DNA from 2 places in the Chthoniobacter sp. genome. Region 2 is predicted to be linked to the other one. Evidence: riboswitches for the same ligand, from Rfam matches in the RefSeq annotation. Region 2 holds a riboswitch; the other holds the start of a gene.

Region 1 (8,797 bases), on a different contig from region 2:
GATCGGCCTTCCGCGTCGACCGGGAAATTGAGCTTTGGAATCTTCGAGTAAGTCACGCCCTGCGCATCCGTCGCGTCCAGCCGGGGCACGGTATTGATCTCCATGGCACCGCCGCCCATCTTGCCGGGGCGCGCATCGAGCCCGCGTCCGTAATCGAAGGGATAGTTGAATATCTTGCCGATCTTGCTCCAGGTCTCGGGGATGTAATAGGCGATGGGCCCCTTGAAGTTTTGTGCGCTCACAAAGCAGGTCCAGCTTTGGTCGCCGGTTGGCGGATCTTCCGTAGTCGGATCGGTGAAGGGCAAGGCCATCCAGGTGTAGCCGAGGAACTCGCCGCTGGGCTTCCCGCGAAAGGGCAGCGCATCGGGTGGGATCAACAACCGGTTGCTCAGTTGAGCAACGCCCAGTCGATTGTCCGGCAGCGCGGTGTTACTATAAAAGAACGACCAACCCGGTGAGCCGACTTCGTAGTCGTAGCACTGCGGCGTGGCGTTCATGCTGAACTTCGGCGGGCCGTAGCGGAAGTGGTTGCCGGCCCAGTAGCCGAGTCCGCCTTCCACCGTTTGGAAGACGCTATCCCAGGTGGGGCCGCGCTCCTTCCATTTGCGGGCGAGCGTCCCTTCCGGCGCGAGCGGGCGGTCTTTGTTATCGGAGTTATCCGGCGTGATCCATGCGCCGGCCAGGCCGATTTGGAAATTGGCGAAGGGCTGATCGATGAGCGACCATACCGCGGTGTAGAAGCCCATGCCCGCGCTGTATTCGGAATGCTCCGCCGGACGTGTGGCGCTGAAGCCGATGTAGCCGTGCAGGCCGCCGGAATGGGTGGTGACTGCACTATTGCCGGTATTGGTTGCCGGGGTTTGTTGCGCGAGGCAGATGGAATGCAAGAAAGCGAAAGTGAACGCGGGAAGAACTGAGATTCTCATGGAGGGGGGCTTGCCGAACGAACTGATCCAGCGAGTGTCGCGACGAGCGGCGTGCCGCATAAAGATAAATTCGAATGGGAGTCAATATGCGCAACGCATGTGCCTGGAGGACCTAAGCATCGAGGATGCGCCCTCTCCTCGCGTTGTGTGATCGCAGCACGCGAAGCGGTGTGGGACGGGTGTCCCCACGCGCCAAGGCATGTGCAGGCGTTTGAGCGATCGATTGAGCATGAGCGCCCTTCCATCCGAGCCGGTGCTTCTCTTCGGCCGATCACGTGTGAGAAGAGATGTGCGCTTCGCGGAGGGTTCGCTTGGCGGGTGGGGATCCCCGCCCTACACCGCAAGCGTTTGCCGTGCATTGTTCTCGATCTCGACGCTCTAATTCACGGCCTCAAGCACCGTAGGCTGGCACCTTGTGGAGATTCTTCACCGCCACTCGTGCCGGGGATACTTGCGCTGGAGCTCCTGCTTGATCTTCGGGTAGCTGTCTTTCCAAAAGGTCGCGAGGTTTTGCGTGATTTGGATCGGGCGGTGATTGGGAGCGAGGACCTGAATCACCAGCGGGATGCGATTGCCGGCGATCCGGATTTCCCCGCTCACCCCGTAGAGGTCCTGGATGCGCGTGGCGATCGTCGGCGCGGTTTTCGCATCATAAGTGATCTTCGCCTTGCGGCCATTGGGCAGCTCGATCCGCTCCGGCGCATATTTTTCCATGAGCTCCTGTTGCGCCGGTGACAGCCAGCTCTTCACGACCGGCCAGACCTGCCGTTCCTTGATGTCCTTGTAGCTCGTCGCACCGAGACAGATTTGTTCGACGAGCATCCGGCGGTCATCGTCGCCGATCGGCGGAAGTTCGAATTCCGGGTACCACGCCACGAGCTGGTTCAGCCGCAGGATCCATTGATCGACGGCGTTGTCCCAATTCTTCAGTGGACACGTCCCGGCCTCGACTTCGCGGGCGAGCAGGGTCGCCGCCTGTTCCAGCGGGACCTTGTCGGATTGCTCGGCGTGCAGGACGAGATCGCGAAAGCGGGTCTGCCGTTTGGCGAGCACGCGGCGCAGCGTGGCATCGAAAAACACCTCGGTCGTTTCCGCAAAGCCGGCGGGGAAAAGTTCGCGCAGCCACTCTTCGCGAATGGCCGTGGCCAGCGTGAGCAGCGTTTCCACATCCCCGCGAATCGCCACCTCGCGCACTTCGCTGGCCACGAGCAACGGCGTGCTGACCACGCTCTCGCGCGCCAGCACGCCCTTGCGCGCGTGGACCAGCGCACAACGCAGGGTGCCGTTGTCGAGCCGCATCGCCACCATGTCGGGGAAGCCCGCGAGCACGCAGCGTTGCAGCGCTTCGTCGGTTGTGTCGCCCGCCTCAGTGTTCAGCTTTTCATCCTTCGCGATGCGCAGGAACTGATCGGCCAGCGCCGCGGCCTCGCGCGCGGCGATCGCATTGATGCCCAGCGGGCGGCAGGCCTGCGGATTGAAATTGCGCTCCTCGGCAAAACGATGCGCGCGCATAAGGGTGAAGAAATCGCTTTCCGCGTTTTCCCCAAGCTGCCGTTCGCGGTCTTCCTCCATTTGTTTGCCATCGGCGCGGCGCAGGAGATTGCGGCCTTGGGTGAGCGCGGCGATGAGGGTGGCAGGGCGCACGCAGCCGAGCTCATGGGCCGCGAGCAGCATGCGCGCATAGCGGGGGTGCGTGGGGAAGGCGAGCATGCGGCGGCCCAGCGGCGTGATCGCGCCCGCGCTGTCGATCGCACCGAGATCGGTGAGCAGCGTGAGCGCGCGCTCGAGTCCACGGGCATCCGGCGCTTCCAACCAGCGAAAGGCGGCAACGTCTTCCACGCCGCTGGCCTTCAAGGTCAGCACGACTTCCGCCAGGTCGAGGCGCTTCACCTCGGGCAGTTCCTGCGCGGCGCGATCGTGATGCTCGCGCTCCGTCCACAGGCGCAGGCAGCGGCCCGGCGCCGTGCGTCCCGCACGACCGGCGCGCTGGTCGGCGCTGGCGCGCGAAATTCGTTCGACGAGTAGCGTATTGATGCCGCGATACGGATCGAAGCGCGCGATCTTGGCCAGCCCGCTGTCGATGACGATACGCACGCCCTCGATGGTCAGCGAAGTCTCGGCCACATTCGTCGAGACGATGACCTTGCGCCGGTCGTACTGCGCGACGGCGGCATCCTGGTCACCGGCCGTCAGCTCACCGTGCAGAGGCAGGACGACGCATTGGCCACCGGCCCGCGTGTGCTTGATCGCCTGGATCGTGCGCTGAATCTCGTAGGACCCGGGCATGAAGACGAGCGCGTCGCCTTCGCTCTCCCGCGCGAGCTGCTCGAAAGCCTCGGCCGCGGCGTCCCACACCGGCGCGTCGCCCAACGATTTGTCGAGATACTCGTGATCGACCGGGAAGGTGCGCCCGCGGGAGGTGAGCAGCTCGCAAGGCGCGAGGTATTTTTGCAAGGCGCCCGCGTCGAGCGTGGCGGACATGACGACGAGCTTGAGATCCGGCCGGTGCTGCTCCTGCAAATCCAAGGCGCGGGCGAGCGTGATGTCGCCGTAGAGATGCCGCTCGTGAAATTCGTCGAAGACAATCACGTTCACGCCGCGCAGCTTCGGGTCGGAGAGCATCTGCCGAAGCAATACGCCCTCGGTGACGAAGCGGATGCGGGTGCGGGCGGAGCACACGCGATCGAGCCGGATCTGGTAGCCGACCTCGTCACCCAGCCGTACGCTGCGTTCCTGCGCGACGCGCGCGGCGAGCATGCGCGTGGCCAGCCGGCGCGGTTGCAGGACGACGATCTCTCCCTCCCCCGCAAGGCCGTGATCGAGCACGATCTGCGGGACTTGCGTGGACTTGCCGGAGCCGGTGGGTGCTTGCAACACCAGGCGCGAATGCTCGCGCAACGCGGCCACGAGCGTCGTTTCCAGTTCGAAGATGGGGAGTTCGCGGCGGTTCAAGGGGAGACACGATTAGCAGGAATTTTTCGCCGGGATAGGATTTCGCGCGAGATGACGTCGGCCCCTCTCAACAGAAGAGCCGTGGCGGATTGGACGCCACGGCTCTGGAAGCAACGTGAGCCTTAGCTCACGCGGATGATTTCCGTCTCCGGCTCAGCGGATGGCTGGGCGGGCGGTGTGGCCTGCGTCTTCGGCTTCTCGTCGAAGCCGCCGATGTTCTGCCAGGTGGTCAGCACCTGCATGATCGACTGGAACAGCCCGATCTCGGCGCCGGCCTTGCCGTCGCCCGGGCTGCCCTGGCCGAAGATCACCACCCGCTCGGGGACGAGCGGTTGGGTGCTGTTGGCCAGTTGGCCGGCCATGAGGTTGAGCGCATAGAGACGCGGGTCGGTGAAGGCTTCCACCTTCTGCCGGCTCACGCTGGCTTCGGCCTGGCCGATCTGGGCGACCTTCGAGGCTTCACCCTGGCCCTCGAGTTCGGCCGAACGCGCGCGGCCTTCCGCGAGCGCGATGTCGCGTTTCGCGAGGCGCTCGGCTTCGGCCAGTTGGGCGGAACCGCGGTTGCCGGCAATTTCGATCTCCACGCGCGTCTGCGTGAGCTGCGTCTGGCGCTCGGCTTCCGCCTGCGCATGGTTCAGCATCTTCTGTTGCACGGCAGCTTCCTGCTGCTTGGCAAAGGTCGCCTTCTGCTCCTCGGCCAGGCGGCGCTGGCGAAGCTGGTCGAAGAGGCGATCGATCGGGTCTTCCTGTCCGGGCTTGAGCAACGCGGTCTCGGGACGGCCGATCAGCACGGCGACACAGTTGATGTCGAAGGTCTGGAACCGGCGGCCGAGTTCCTCGGTCGCATGGCGCTGGATTTCCTCACGATGGGTGAGCAGGTCGAGCATGTTCGAAGACTGCGCGACGTCACGGAAGTAGGCCGTGAGGATCGGGTCGAGCGTCTGCGTGATGAGCCGCCGGACATCGCCGAAGCGTTGCACCACGCGCGGCGCCTTCGCGTAATCGATATGCAGCACGAGCGAGAGCGGCAGCAACGGCTCATAGCCGTCGGCCGTGATCAGCGGGATGCTGGTGAGTTCTTCGTCGTAATGATGGGACTCGGTCTGGCCAGTAATCCAGCGCAGCACGAAGTTCACCGTGGGCACGATCTCGACTTTGAGCGCGTACGGATTGAGCGCGTACTTGCCGGGCGCGAGCGCGTCGCGCCACACACCGCGGCGGCCGGATTCGACCTGCTCGCCGTAGCGGAAGGCCGCGCCAGTCACGTCTTCCCCGGACGCGCCGTAGTAGCTGATGACCACGCCGACATAGCCGATCGGGATCAGGGTCTTCGGCTGCAGTTCGACGGTCGCGAACCAGCGGTTGATGAAGTAGGTGCCGTCCGTGAGCACTTGCAATTGCTTGCCGCGGCGGCCCCCAAGCGTCAGGAACGTATCGGGATCCTGGAAGTAATTGTGGCCACTGCCGTTCACATCCCCGACTTGCGGAGCGATGAATTCGCCAGGGTCCAGGGTCGGTCCATCGTGCACGGTGATCACGCCGATGAGATCGTGCGGCGAGAGCTTCGTCGCATCGGTCTGCACGGCCGAGTCACCACTGCGCTGGGCGTAAAAGGCCGAACCGACGAGCACGGGCGAAAAGCCCCGCGCCGTTTCCAGCTCCTGCTGCCACGAAGCGCATTGTTCGCGCTCCTGCCGGCCCACCGGCCCGGCATGAATGCCTTGCTCGGTGATGACGACGAAGAGCGCCGTGTTGATGGCGTAGACGCCTTCACGCAGGATCATGCGCTGGCGGCCACGCTGGCCTCCGTTGGTCAGGAACGCGACGGGGTCCTGGAAACCATTGCATTCCACGACCGAGCCCAACGTCTGCGACGCGGTGAGCGGGTAGCCATCGCGCGCATATACATAGCCGATGCGGCCTTCCGCGATGGTGACGAGCGGCACGGTGTGCACGCTGTACATCCAGAACGGATAGCCGAAGTGCAGGCCGCCGCGCAGGACGCGCGCCTGGAAGCCCGCTTCGCCGGCGAGGGCCAGCATGCGCCCTTGCGCCAGCGAGCCGCGCGGAGACCACAGTTTTTCGAGGATGCCGACGCGGCGATGCGGGATGTACCGCACCCCGATCAGTATATAGATGACCACGAGCGCGAAGAGGATCTTCGCGACTCCAAACCCGAACGAGAACAGCACAGGTATGCCGTCCATAATGTTTACTTTCTACTTTGTGCGCCGCCGCTTTTGCGAAAGCCGCCGCGCGATGACGTTCTGAAAGCATCCAGAGCGCCGCGTTTCCCGATGATCGGAAAACGGAAAGCGTCCCATCTGCCTCTTGATTGCTGCTGACGGAGTTAGCTGTCGGGCTTGGGCTATCAAGTGCCCCCGGCGCCGCAAAGCGCCGTTCGCCCCGAAGCCGCGCGACAAGTTTTTCACGCGCGGCGGTAGGATGGTTTCCCCGTTGATCCGGCCATCAGGCCGGAACATTGAGCTGGCAAAGAACTAACCCATCCCTAGCGGAGAGAGGCCGGTTCGCAAGTGAAATCGGAATCGTGCTAAATTCGTCAGAAAATGGCATTTCTGAAGCTTCAGAAAAAAAAGGCCATTGCGCCCCGGAAGCAGCGCCAGGCGGATTTTTGACTACGAAGGCTCGAAGACACGAAGGGACGCCCTTTCTTCGTGTCTTGGTGTCTTCGTGGTTATTTACCGATTCCCTCTCGGGTGCCTATTCCGCGACGCGCGCCACATCCACACTCACGCCGAGGCTGTGGCCGCGGCCACCGACTACCACACCGCGCAGCGGACTGACGTCGCTGAAATCGCGGCCCCAAGCGACGGTGACATGGCGGTCTCCCGGGAGAATGTTGTTCGTGGGGTCGGCGTCGATCCAGCCATGGCCGGAGCACCACACGGAAAACCACGCGTGCGAAGCATCGGCGCCGATCAGTCGCGCTTTGCCCGGCGGCGGCAACGTCTCCAGATAGCCGCTCACATAGCGCGCCGGCAGGCCGAGCGAACGCAGGCAGGCGATGGCCAGGTGCGCAAAATCCTGGCAGACGCCGCGCCGCTTCTTGAAGACTTCATCCACCGGTGTCGCGACCGTGGTGGCGCGCGAATCGAACTTGAAGTCACGGAAGATGCGGCCGTTGAAATCGACGATGGCCTCGAGCAGCGGCCGGTCCTTGGGAAAGGACGGCGCCGCATAGTCGGCGAGGACCGGCCGGCGGGCGATGTTCGGGGAATCGAAACGAAATTCGCCCACTTCGCTGTCGGGGGTCAGCACATCGCTCGCGCAACGATCGCGCACTTGTTGCCAGGCGAGGGTGCGGGCTGCGTTAGGGAGAAGAGGTGGGGTGATCCGCACCCGGCTGCGCGCGGTCGCTACGAGGCGGTCATGCGGATTGCCGATGGTGAAGAAAGTGGTCGTATTGCCGTAGTAGTCTACGTGCTCCGTGTTCACCGTCGGCGCGGGCTCGACCGAAAGTTTGAAATCGCTGATCTGTTGCGACGGCAACTCCCGCGGGTGCAGGTGCGCCAGATGATGGGCCACCGAGACATCGGAGCCATAACCGTAGGTGGTGCGATGCGTGATGTCGTAGAGCATGGCGCTAGCTCACGCGGGCGGGCACGTGGCTGAAATACGACGCGGTGAGCATGTCGGAAAGGTCGCAGCTATTCGTGTACAGTTCATCGAGCCGCGTCTTGAGAAGCGAACGCGCGGAAGCGCCCTTGGTGCCGAGATCGATGACGTCGGTCTCGACGAGCAGGCCCGCCAGTTCGCTGAACCGATTCTCCTCGGGACGCGCTTCCCCCGCGCCGGGCAACTCGGAGAAATGCTGGCCGAGCGTCTTGAACTGAAAGGCCAGCGAGCGCGGATTCGTTACATCGGTCAGGAGCAGCGCAAACGTGGTCGGCATCTCCGGACGGGCGAGGTAGCGCCGCCGGTACGTCATGTTGCTGTCGGTGTATTCGAGCAGCGGCGGCAGGGCGGCGCCGTCGGTATCGGTGGCGAGCACGGCGCGGATGTTGGCCACGAGATTGATCGCGCGCTCGAGGCGGCGGCCGATATCGAGGAAGCGCCACGCGTGGCCGCGCGTCATGTTTTCCATTTCCATGCCGCTGAAGGCCGCGAGCTGAAAGATGAGCCGGTGCAAGGCGTGGAGGATCGCCCCGGGCGTGGCGCGCGACATTGTCGCGGGGAATTCCGTGAGGAGTTGATTGAGAATGCGCCACGTATCGCCGGAAAGACGGTCGCGCACGCTGGCCGTAAGGAAGCCCACGCGGCCCAGCAATTCCCGGACCGAGCCGGGACGGTTGCGTTCGAAGACGAGCTCGCGCAATTCGGAGGCGAGTTCCGACGGTGCAAACCGCTTGCCGAAACGCGCGGGCAACTGCTCGGTGCGCGCCAGCCAGCGCGCGAGTGCCACGAGTTCCTCTTCCTCGGCCGGTCCGCCTTCACCTGCCAGCCGGCTGAGCGCGGTGCGCAGCAGGCGCGTGGTGTCTTCGAGCCGCTCGGCGTAGCGGCCGAGCCAAAAGAGATTTTCCACCACGCGGCTGGGGACATGGGTGGCGCCGGTCTCCTGGCGCGCGGGCGGGGTGGCGGGCTCGACGGTGGTGGTGGAATCCAGGGGCGTGTTGGATCGCACCCAGGTGTCCTTGCTGCCGCCCCCATAGCGGGAGGAAACGATCGGGGAATCCGCCGCGGACGAAACGCGCGTCAGTGCGCCGGGCATGACGGCAAAGCCATCGGGCGTCGCACACACATAGCAGCGCATGATGAGCGGGCGCGGCTCGGGCGCAGCGCCATTCCAAGACGGCGCAGTAGAGAGAGCGACGCTCTCCTGGCCGACGTAGGCGTGCGGGTTGGCGCGAATGCGCGCGGCCAGGTCATCGAGCTCCGCGGGGCTGAGCTTGTCGCCGAAA
Region 2 (8,797 bases):
CGGTTCGCCCGGCCAAACTCTTCGCCCGCCAACACCAACTGCCGGCCGACGCCGCGTTGCCGAAACTGGTCGGCGACGACGAGACTCGTGATGCGCCCGAGACACCCGTCCTCATGAAACAAAGGGATGCAATGAAAGGACAAAAGCCCGGCGATACGCCCGGCAATTTCCGCCACGAAGACGGCGGTGTCCGCGCCCTTCGCACCGGCCGCCAGCCGCCGCTCCACCTGCGTGGCATCCGAGGGATAACCCAGTGCGGTGAGCAACTTCGCCGCCGCAGGCGCATCTGCCGATTGGATCCGCCGGACGACGACCGGATCGGGCTCCGGCGGGGCAGCGACGGAGGCATCACCCCGCTGCCAGACGTAGAGGATATCGGGCTGCTTCTCTTCGTTGGCCGAGCCATCGGTCTGCCGCTCAATGCGGAAGCCGTGCTTTTCATAAAAGTGACGGGCTCCGTCGTTGCACTGGAAGGTCCAGGCGTGAAGAGTATCGGAGGCGGCCTGAGCCTGGGCGAGCAGACGGGCGCCCAGGCCGCGGCGCTGGCGGCTGGGATGCACGTAGAAATGGTCTATCCAGCCGGGGCGGAAGGCGATGAAACCCACGACGGTGTCGGACAATTCGACCACGCGGATTTCGGCGCTGGCAAACACGCTGGTGACGTAGAAATTCAAGTCTTCCTCCGGGGTGTGCAGGACCGGCATTTCCGGCATGGCGGCGAAGAAGGCGAGCCGATGGATATTCGCGAGATTGGGCAAGTCATCGAACATCGCCGGCCGGCAAAAGGCGTCAGCCGCCTGATCGTAAGTGGGAGATTCTTTCAGAGTGGACATGGCGCGGGAGGCAGAAAGAGAAGGGGTTCCGGGACTCATCATCGACCAGCACGGGAAGCGGGGCAATTGGTCATATGAAGATCTGGAAACGGAAGAAACATCGGTGCGGCGGAAGATGCCCATGACGAAGCCAGAACCGGGCCAACTCAGCCCGCCATGGGCCCCTGCCTTGTAGGCAATCCTACGGCAGCGCGTCAGAGATGACTTTGGTATCCGTGAACTGGCGGAAACGCGAGATCCGGCCGTCCCGGAGATCGTAGAGATGCAAGGCCGCCGCCGTGAACGATTTGCCCGAGATGCGATGCGTGCCGCGGTAGGTGCCGACCACCACGACGTGCGATCCCGCGTCGAGGTACTCGGCAATATCGAATCCGAAGCCTTCCCAGCGGTCGTCGTTTCCCTGGAAGACTCCGGCAATGACCGCCTCGGGACCGACCCGGGTCGCGCCACCCGGGAAACCGGGCATCTGAATCCACTCGATGTTGGGCGCGCAGATAGCACGAAAGGCGTCGTAGTCCTTGCTGCGAGAAGAGCGGTACATCTCCTGAACGATTTCGATGTTGGTCATAGGATGGGAGCCTTGGGCAGGCATTATACAGAGGAACGGTGCCGGGTAAAACAGCTCGAGCATTGACTTGTACTGCCGCCCACCACAAATAAGGGGTAGTTCTTTCTATTCGCTCAATGGCCTGCTGTGCAGGCCACCGGGGAACCCAACCGCCCGCAAGGGCACGGGGCAAACGGCGCTGCGGCGCCGGGGACACTTGGTGCGTCCCAGCCCGACAGCTAACCTCGGCAGCGCTACACCAAGGCAGGGATTGCGAAGCTCCGCGAGGGGCCGCGCACGCTGCATTCGACAGGGAAAATCGACCGCCGTGTCCCGCAACATGGCGACAGCACTTAACTCATGATCGCTAGTGAAACGAAACGGCCGCGCAACGTCGACTGGAAGAGCGCGGCGGCCATCCTTTATGGCGACTGGGGAACGAGTAAAGCCTATGTAGTCGGACTGGCTTTCGCCGCAGCAGGATACAGCTCCTTCTGGCTGATCGCGGCGATGTGCGCGCTGACCGCGCTGGTCGGCATGAATTACCTGATCCTCTGCAAGCACTACCCGGAGGGCGGCGGGGTCTACGCGAGCGTGCGGCATCGCTCGGAGATCATTTCGATCGTCGGCGCGTTTTTGCTCATTGCCGATTACATCGTCACGGCGGCGATCAGCGCCCTCTCGGCGTTCCAGTATCTCGGCGTGGGGCATCCGGAAATGTTCGCGGCTGGGGCGATCCTACTGATCGGGGGACTGAACTATTTCGGGCCGAAGCACACCGGCGGCATGGCCTTCCTGGTCGCGGTACCGACGATGCTGGTGGTGGTGATCCTCGGGGCATTTGCCCTGCCGCACATGGGCGCGGCGATCCATAATCTCCAGCCGTTGCACGGCGGGTTCATGGAGAATTGGAAAGGCTTCGTGGGTATCGTACTTGCGCTCTCGGGCGTGGAGGCGATTGCCAATTCCACAGGGGTGATGAAGCTCGATCCGGGCAGTTCGGATGCGAAGCCCTCGGTGACGAAGACCTCGAACAAGGCGCTGATCGTGGTGGCGCTCGAGGTGTGCGGCTTTACCGCGTTGCTCGGGCTGGCCATGAGCGCCCTGCCCGGCCTGGAAGTGGCCGGCGGCGACGTCAATGCACCCGGCGCGGAAGGCGTGCGCGACTACATGCTGCGCTACATGGCGCAGGTGTTCGTGGGAAATTCGCTCGGGGCGGTGGCGGGGCACATCGCGGCCTGGACGGTGAGCATCGTATTCGGCTTTCTGCTGCTTTCGGCAGTGAACACGGCCATCGGCGCGCTGATCTCGATCATGTACCTCATGTCGCGCGACCACGAGCTGCCGCCGGTTTTCTCGAAACTCAACAGCTACGGCGTGCCCAATGCCGGCATGGTCGTGGCCGCAATCATTCCCATGGTCCTCGTGATCGCGGTGAAGGACATGGCGGGTCTGGCCGACCTCTACGCCGTAGGTGTGGTCGGCGCCATCGCGACGAATCTCGGGGCCAGTGCGACGGATGGAAAACTGGGCCTGTTCCGTTGGGAGCGGGTGATGATGTTCATCACGTTCCTGATCATGCTCGTGATCGAGATTTCGCTCTTCGTGGACAAGCCGGCGGCACGCGTCTTCGCGGTGACCATTCTCGCCATCGGGCTCATCCTGCGCGGCCTCGCCGTCGAGCACGCGAAGCGCAAGGAAAAGGCGGAGGCCCCGGCCATCGCGACGGTGACGATGCCGATCCCGAAATTCCAGCACGAGATCACCACGGCCACGGGCGCTCCCCTGCTCTGCGCCATCCGCGGGACCGGGCGCACGATGAAATTTGCCATCGAGGAAGCCCGGGAAACGAACCGGCCGCTTTATCTGCTCTATGTGCGCGAGCAGCCCGTGCTGGCCGAAGGCGATCGCCGGCGCAAATGGCAGCAGGACCCCGAGGCGGTGCGGATTTTCACCGAGGCAAGCGACCTCGCGGACGGTCACACGGTGCTGCCCTGCTATGCGGTGAGCGATTCGCCGGCGGACACCATCGTGGACATCGCCGCCACGGTGGGTGCTTCGCGGGTGATTCTCGGCGGGCCGAAACGGTCGGGCCTGATCAGCGCACTGCGCGGCAATGTGATCCGGCAGATTTCGCAATTGCTGCCCGAGGAGATTCCATTGCTGGTGTATTCCTAATGCCCGACGCGGGAACACGATTGACGCGGCCCGCCGTGCGCGGCAAATAGGCGGCCACCTTTCCCGGAACCGCTTTGCACACCACAGACGCTCATCGTCCCCGCAACGTCGAATGGACACGCGCCGCCGCCCTGCTCTACGGCGACTGGGGCACGAGCAAGGCGTATGTCATCGGCCTGGCCTTCGCGGCGGCGGGCTACGCTTCGCTACCGATCATCGTGGCGGTGTGCTTTCTCACCGCGCTGGTGGGATACAACTACAGCGTCGTCTGCCGCAATTTTCCCGATGGCGGCGGCGTCTATTCCGCGGCGCGTTTACAGAGCCGGTTGCTGGCGGCGGTGGGCGCGCTCTTGCTGATCGCCAATTTCCTCGTGACAGCGGCGCTCAGCGGCTGGTCGGCGATGAGCTATTTCGGTGTGCCGCAGGGGGTGATCGCGCCGATCACCATGGTCACGGTCCTGGTGCTGGGCGTCGTGAATTATTTCGGCCCCAAGCACAGCGGCAGTCTTTCCATCGCGATGGCCATCCCCACGGTGATCTGCGTCTTCGCGATCCTCGCGATCAGCGTGCCGCACCTGACGACGGCCCATTTGCACTGGCCGGAGGGTGGTTTTGGCGCGACGTGGACGAAATTCGTGCAGGTAATCCTGGCGCTGAGCGGGGTGGAAGCCATCGCCAGCATGACGGGCGTGATGAAGCTGAACCCTGGCTCCGATCCGGCGCATCCGATCGTGACGAAGACGTCGTCGAAGGCGCTCTTCGTGGTCGCGCTGGAAGTGGTCCTCGGCACGGCCTTGCTGGGCTGGGCGGTCTTGTCGATTGATCCTTCGCTTTCCAATGACCTGGTGGCCCACAAGGAGGACATGTTGCGCTTCCTGGGCGACCACAACGCCACTCTCCTCGCCGGCCCGGCCATGGGGCAGATGTTCGGCTGGATCGTGGGCATCGTCTTCGGCGTGTTGCTGCTCAGCGCGGTGAATACGGCCATCGTCGCGGTCATCGGCGTGATTTACATGATGGCGCTGGATGGCGAATTTCCGCGGCAATTGACGAAGCTCAATCGCTACGGCGTGCCGACGGTGCCGTTGATTCTCAGCGCGGTGCTGCCCGTGCTGATCCTGGCGATCACCCAGGATTTCGACGCGCTGGCCAGCCTCTACGCGATCGGGGTCGTGGGCGCCATCACGGTCAACCTGAGCTCCTGCACGACGAACCTGAGCCTCAACCTGCATTGGTTTGAGCGCATCATCATGGGCCTCACATCCGTGATCCTCTCGGGGGTCTGGTTGACGATCGCGTATACCATTTCGCACGCGCTTTTCTTCGCGATTTGCGTCGTCGGCCTGGGTCTCGCCGTGCGCGCCTACTCGCACAAGCTCACCGGCATCAAAACGCTCACGGTTTCGCGCGAGATCGCCGACCTCGTCTCGCCCGAGGCCATCGAGCGGCTGCGCCCGCACATGGTGGAAGGGCAGCGCATCATGGTTTCCGCCCGCGGGATCACTCCGGTCCTGCGCTTTGCCCTGGATGAGGCCCGGCTGCGCAAGGCCACGCTGTGCGTGCTCTATGTGAAGGAGCTGGCCGTGGTTTACATGTCGGCAGCGGCGGACAAGAATGTGGGCCGGGCGCGCTGGCAGGACGATCCGCAAGCCGCGGCGATCATGTCCCTGATGCTCAAGCTCGGGCAGGAGGTCGGCGTGGATGTGTTGCCGGTCTATGCGGTGAGCACGAATCCCGCGGGAACCATTCTCGACCTCGCGGCGACGATGGGCGTGGATTTCCTCATGCTCGGCGCATCGCACCGCCTCTCCATGTCGCGGCTGCTCAAGGGGAACGTGGTGGAGGAAGTCGCCCGCGGGTTGCCGGAGGACATCCAGCTCATCATCCACAGCTAGAGGAGCGAGACGGGCGGGCCGCTTCGCGCATCCACTTGGCGCCAGAGAAACGATTCGGATGTGACGGTCGGCGAGGTCGATCGTGTCAGCGGAGGGAATCCGTTTACATTCCCCTGCCCCTCGCCGATACGTCGCTTTTTCCCAAAGATCTGCGCTCTCTTGCCAGCCCAACCCGATCTCACACTGCCAGCGAAAGAGGAGCGCCCGGCAAAAGACAGCCGCCGGCCTGGCGGGCGTTGGTGGCTGCTGGTTCTGGCAGTCATCTTGGGCGCGGTCGGCTGGCTCTCGCTCGCGCCCATTACTTCCCGTGTCGAGGCGGCCGTGGTGCAGCAGCTCAACGTGAATGGCGTCTATCCCCGCTATCAGAAACGCTCGTGGGTGCCGTGGCGGGGACTTTCGCTGGAAGGCGTGACCCTTTACCGAAACGCCCGCGGGAATGAACCCGTGATCGAAGTCAGCACGCTGAGTGTGACCTTCCCCTGGCGCAATATCTGGAGAACCCGGCACTTGATCAGCCACTGGCGGGCGAATGGCGCGCTGGTGAAATTGCATGACTCGGCAGGCGTAGTGACTTTCCAGAACGTGAGCACGAAGGTCACCTTGGAGCCGGGACGCGTGGATGTTTCGAGCCTGCAAGCGAACAATGGACCGGTGGCCTGGGCCCTCCAGGGAAACATTCTGTTCAAGGCGGACCAGGACAAGTCCGCTCCCAAAGGAGGAGATTTCACCGTGGATCTCAGTGTCGTTCGCGCGGTTCAGGAGTCCCTGGACATCAAGCCCAGGACGGGACCGTTCCATATCGCCGGCAACTTTTCGATCGACCTGCAACAGTCCCCCGTCATCCCGTGGCAGGCCCAACTGACCGGCAACGGAAAATCCCTGGAATGGCACGGGGTGCCGCTGCGCGAAGCCGCCGTCGAGGCCCAACTGACCTCGTCCGATCTCCACTTGTCGGCCAATCTGCAACTGGCCACCGGGACGGCGACGCTGACTGCTTCGCGCAAAGACTGGGACAAAGCGCCACTCCTGATCGCAGGCCGACTGGCCGACGACGGAGGCCGCAAGGATTCCATCGCGGGCAGCTACGATGGCGCGGCGCGAGCGCTGACGCTTTCGAGCGTGAGAGGGAATGCCAATTTGCTGGCCTTTGCCCGCAATTTTCCGGCAGTGGTTCCCTATCTGCCGACCACCATCCGCATGACCTCCTTTCCGGAGGTGGAATTGAAAAACTTCGCCTTTCGGGAGGGCAAGTCCGGCCCCGACTGGAGCCTGGGTTCGCTGGAACTCCTCAGCCCGGCGGACCTCACGCTCACGCTGCGCACGCGACCGTTGACGATCAATCGTCTGACCGGACGCGCGGCTTTCAAGGGCCATACCTGGCAGCTCACTGGCATGTCCGGCAACCTATTCGGCGGACACTTCACGCTCAGCGGCGCCTATGCCGACGGCGATCTCCGGCAGGCCAGGGTGGAATTGGCCGGGCTGAAGATGAAGGAAGTCGGCCCGTGGATCGACGCGCGCGACGCGACACTCGACGCCGCGGTGCTCTCGCTGGACTACCACGGCACGCTCAGCGCTTCGCCCGCGCACCTGACCGGTTCCGGCGGCGTGCGACTGGAGAATGCACCGGTCGTGAAAGTGCCCTTGCTCGATGAGACCTACGCGCTGTTCTCCGCCTTTTCTCCGAACGTTCAACGCAAAGGCGTTGGGCATTTGAAGTCCACGTTCTCCGCGACGAATGGCGTCTTCGACATCACGGATTTTACCGCGCATAGTGAGGCGATCACCGTGACGGGCACGGGCACGGTGGATCTCGTGCGGCGCAAGGTGGACGGCCGGGCCGAAGGACATTTGCGCGGCGTGGTGGGTATCGTCACGAGTCCGATCACCAAAGCCCTGGAAATGAAGGTGAGCGGCCCGCTGGATCAGATCCAGGTCCAGCCGATGGGTCCGGTGGGCATCGTCGGCGGAAGTGTCTCGGGCGCCGCCCAGCTTCCCGCGAAGGCTCTCAAGGAAGGCGTCAAATTACCCGGTCACTTGCTTGAGAAGCTCATCGGCCCCGGTGCTACACCCGAGCCGCGCGCCGGTCAAAACCGCTAGCCAGTGTTCAACCAACGATAGCCGCTCCGCGTGAGTAACGCCGAGGGCCGCAGAGGGAGAGCCTTTTTCCCTCTGCGGCCCTCTCTCATCCCTCTGCGCCCTCTGCGGTAAAATCCCGCCGTGGCCCTATTTTGCGGCGCGCCGAGTGAAATTTTCCGCAATGGAGCCAACAGAGCCAATGGGCCAATGCACTTTTTCCGGAAAGGAGGGCACAATGGGTCGCATGAATACCACTGACCTCGAATCCGCCCGTCTCGGTAAAATCGCCCGCCTGCCGCGAGAGATCCGCCGCCAGCTCAATGAACGGCTGGCCGACAATGAACCGCAGCCGCGCCTCGTGCGCTGGCTCAACGCGTTGCCGGAAGTGCAGCAGGTGCTGGCCGACCTCTTCGAGGGACGGCCCATCTCCCAGCAAAACCTGAGCGCCTGGAAAGGGGGCGGCTACCGCGAGTGGGCGCGCCGCGAGGAGAACCAGGCGTGGGCTCGCGATTTCCTGGTGGAAGCGACCGATTTGCAGGAGGAAATCGCGGAAACGGAAGACCGCAGTTCGCTGCTGGACCGGGTGGGCGACCGCATGGCGCTGGCTCTGCTGCAACTCTTCCGCGAGGCGGAAGACGGCGAAAAGGGGCCGTCGCGGATCCGGCAGATGCTGGAGATCACGCGCGAGCTGGCGCGGCTGCGCCGGGGCGATCACCAGCGGCTGCGCACACAGATCGTCCAGGAGCGCTGGCACGAGGAACAGGAGCGACGGCAAGAGGAGCAGGAAGCCGCCCGCACGGAACGCTATGTGGCCGAGCTCGAACACAAGAAGCGGCAGGTCGTGGCGACGCTCCCCCGCATCACGGCCTATCTCGGGGAATACCTCCACGGCCTGGCGAAGGGTACGCTCACCCCGGAGCGCGCAGAATGGATCCGCGATTATTTCGCGGACAACGAAGCGGATTTTCGCGACCTCGGCCTCGATGGGATGTTGCCCACGGGGAAGAAACTGGAGCGCGCGGTGGAGAAGTTGCAGGAACGGTTCCGGCGTGAGCAGAGAGCGGCACAGGGTGAAGAGGCTGGGAGGGGCGCCAGAAATTCAGCCGCCGAAGGCCGGGAAACACCCCTTCCCACAAGCCCCCACAAGGCGGCACCAGCCGATACAAGGTAGGAGAATTCTTCAGCGATCTTGATTCCCACGGAGGCGGATCGGGAAGGAAACGACGAGGATAATGCAGCGACACCCTCCGCCGAGGAGACAGCGC

Evidence for each region. Region 2 has a riboswitch for cyclic di-AMP ahead of ABJF10_RS00165 (universal stress protein). Riboswitches for the same ligand answer to the same signal wherever they lie in the genome.
Region 1: another riboswitch for cyclic di-AMP. It lies ahead of ABJF10_RS04170 (SPFH domain-containing protein); the one in region 2 lies ahead of ABJF10_RS00165 (universal stress protein).

The regions. Positions count from the first base shown of each region.
Region 1 is NZ_JBDUCX010000019.1:32,377-41,173, reverse strand. Features, by position in the region: partial or broken gene ABJF10_RS04180 (hypothetical protein) at 1-926, opposite strand, end outside; gene hrpB (ATP-dependent helicase HrpB) at 1,353-3,878, opposite strand; gene ABJF10_RS04170 (SPFH domain-containing protein) at 4,001-6,085, opposite strand; cyclic di-AMP (ydaO/yuaA leader) riboswitch at 6,202-6,377, opposite strand; gene ABJF10_RS04165 (transglutaminase family protein) at 6,600-7,478, opposite strand; gene ABJF10_RS04160 (circularly permuted type 2 ATP-grasp protein) at 7,483-8,797, opposite strand, start outside.
Region 2 is NZ_JBDUCX010000001.1:33,328-42,124, reverse strand. Features, by position in the region: gene ABJF10_RS00175 (GNAT family N-acetyltransferase) at 1-833, opposite strand, end outside; gene ABJF10_RS00170 (nuclear transport factor 2 family protein) at 1,015-1,401, opposite strand; cyclic di-AMP (ydaO/yuaA leader) riboswitch at 1,502-1,649, shown strand; gene ABJF10_RS00165 (universal stress protein) at 1,741-3,558, shown strand; gene ABJF10_RS00160 (amino acid permease) at 3,633-5,453, shown strand; gene ABJF10_RS00155 (AsmA-like C-terminal region-containing protein) at 5,613-7,553, shown strand; gene ABJF10_RS00150 (hypothetical protein) at 7,777-8,703, shown strand.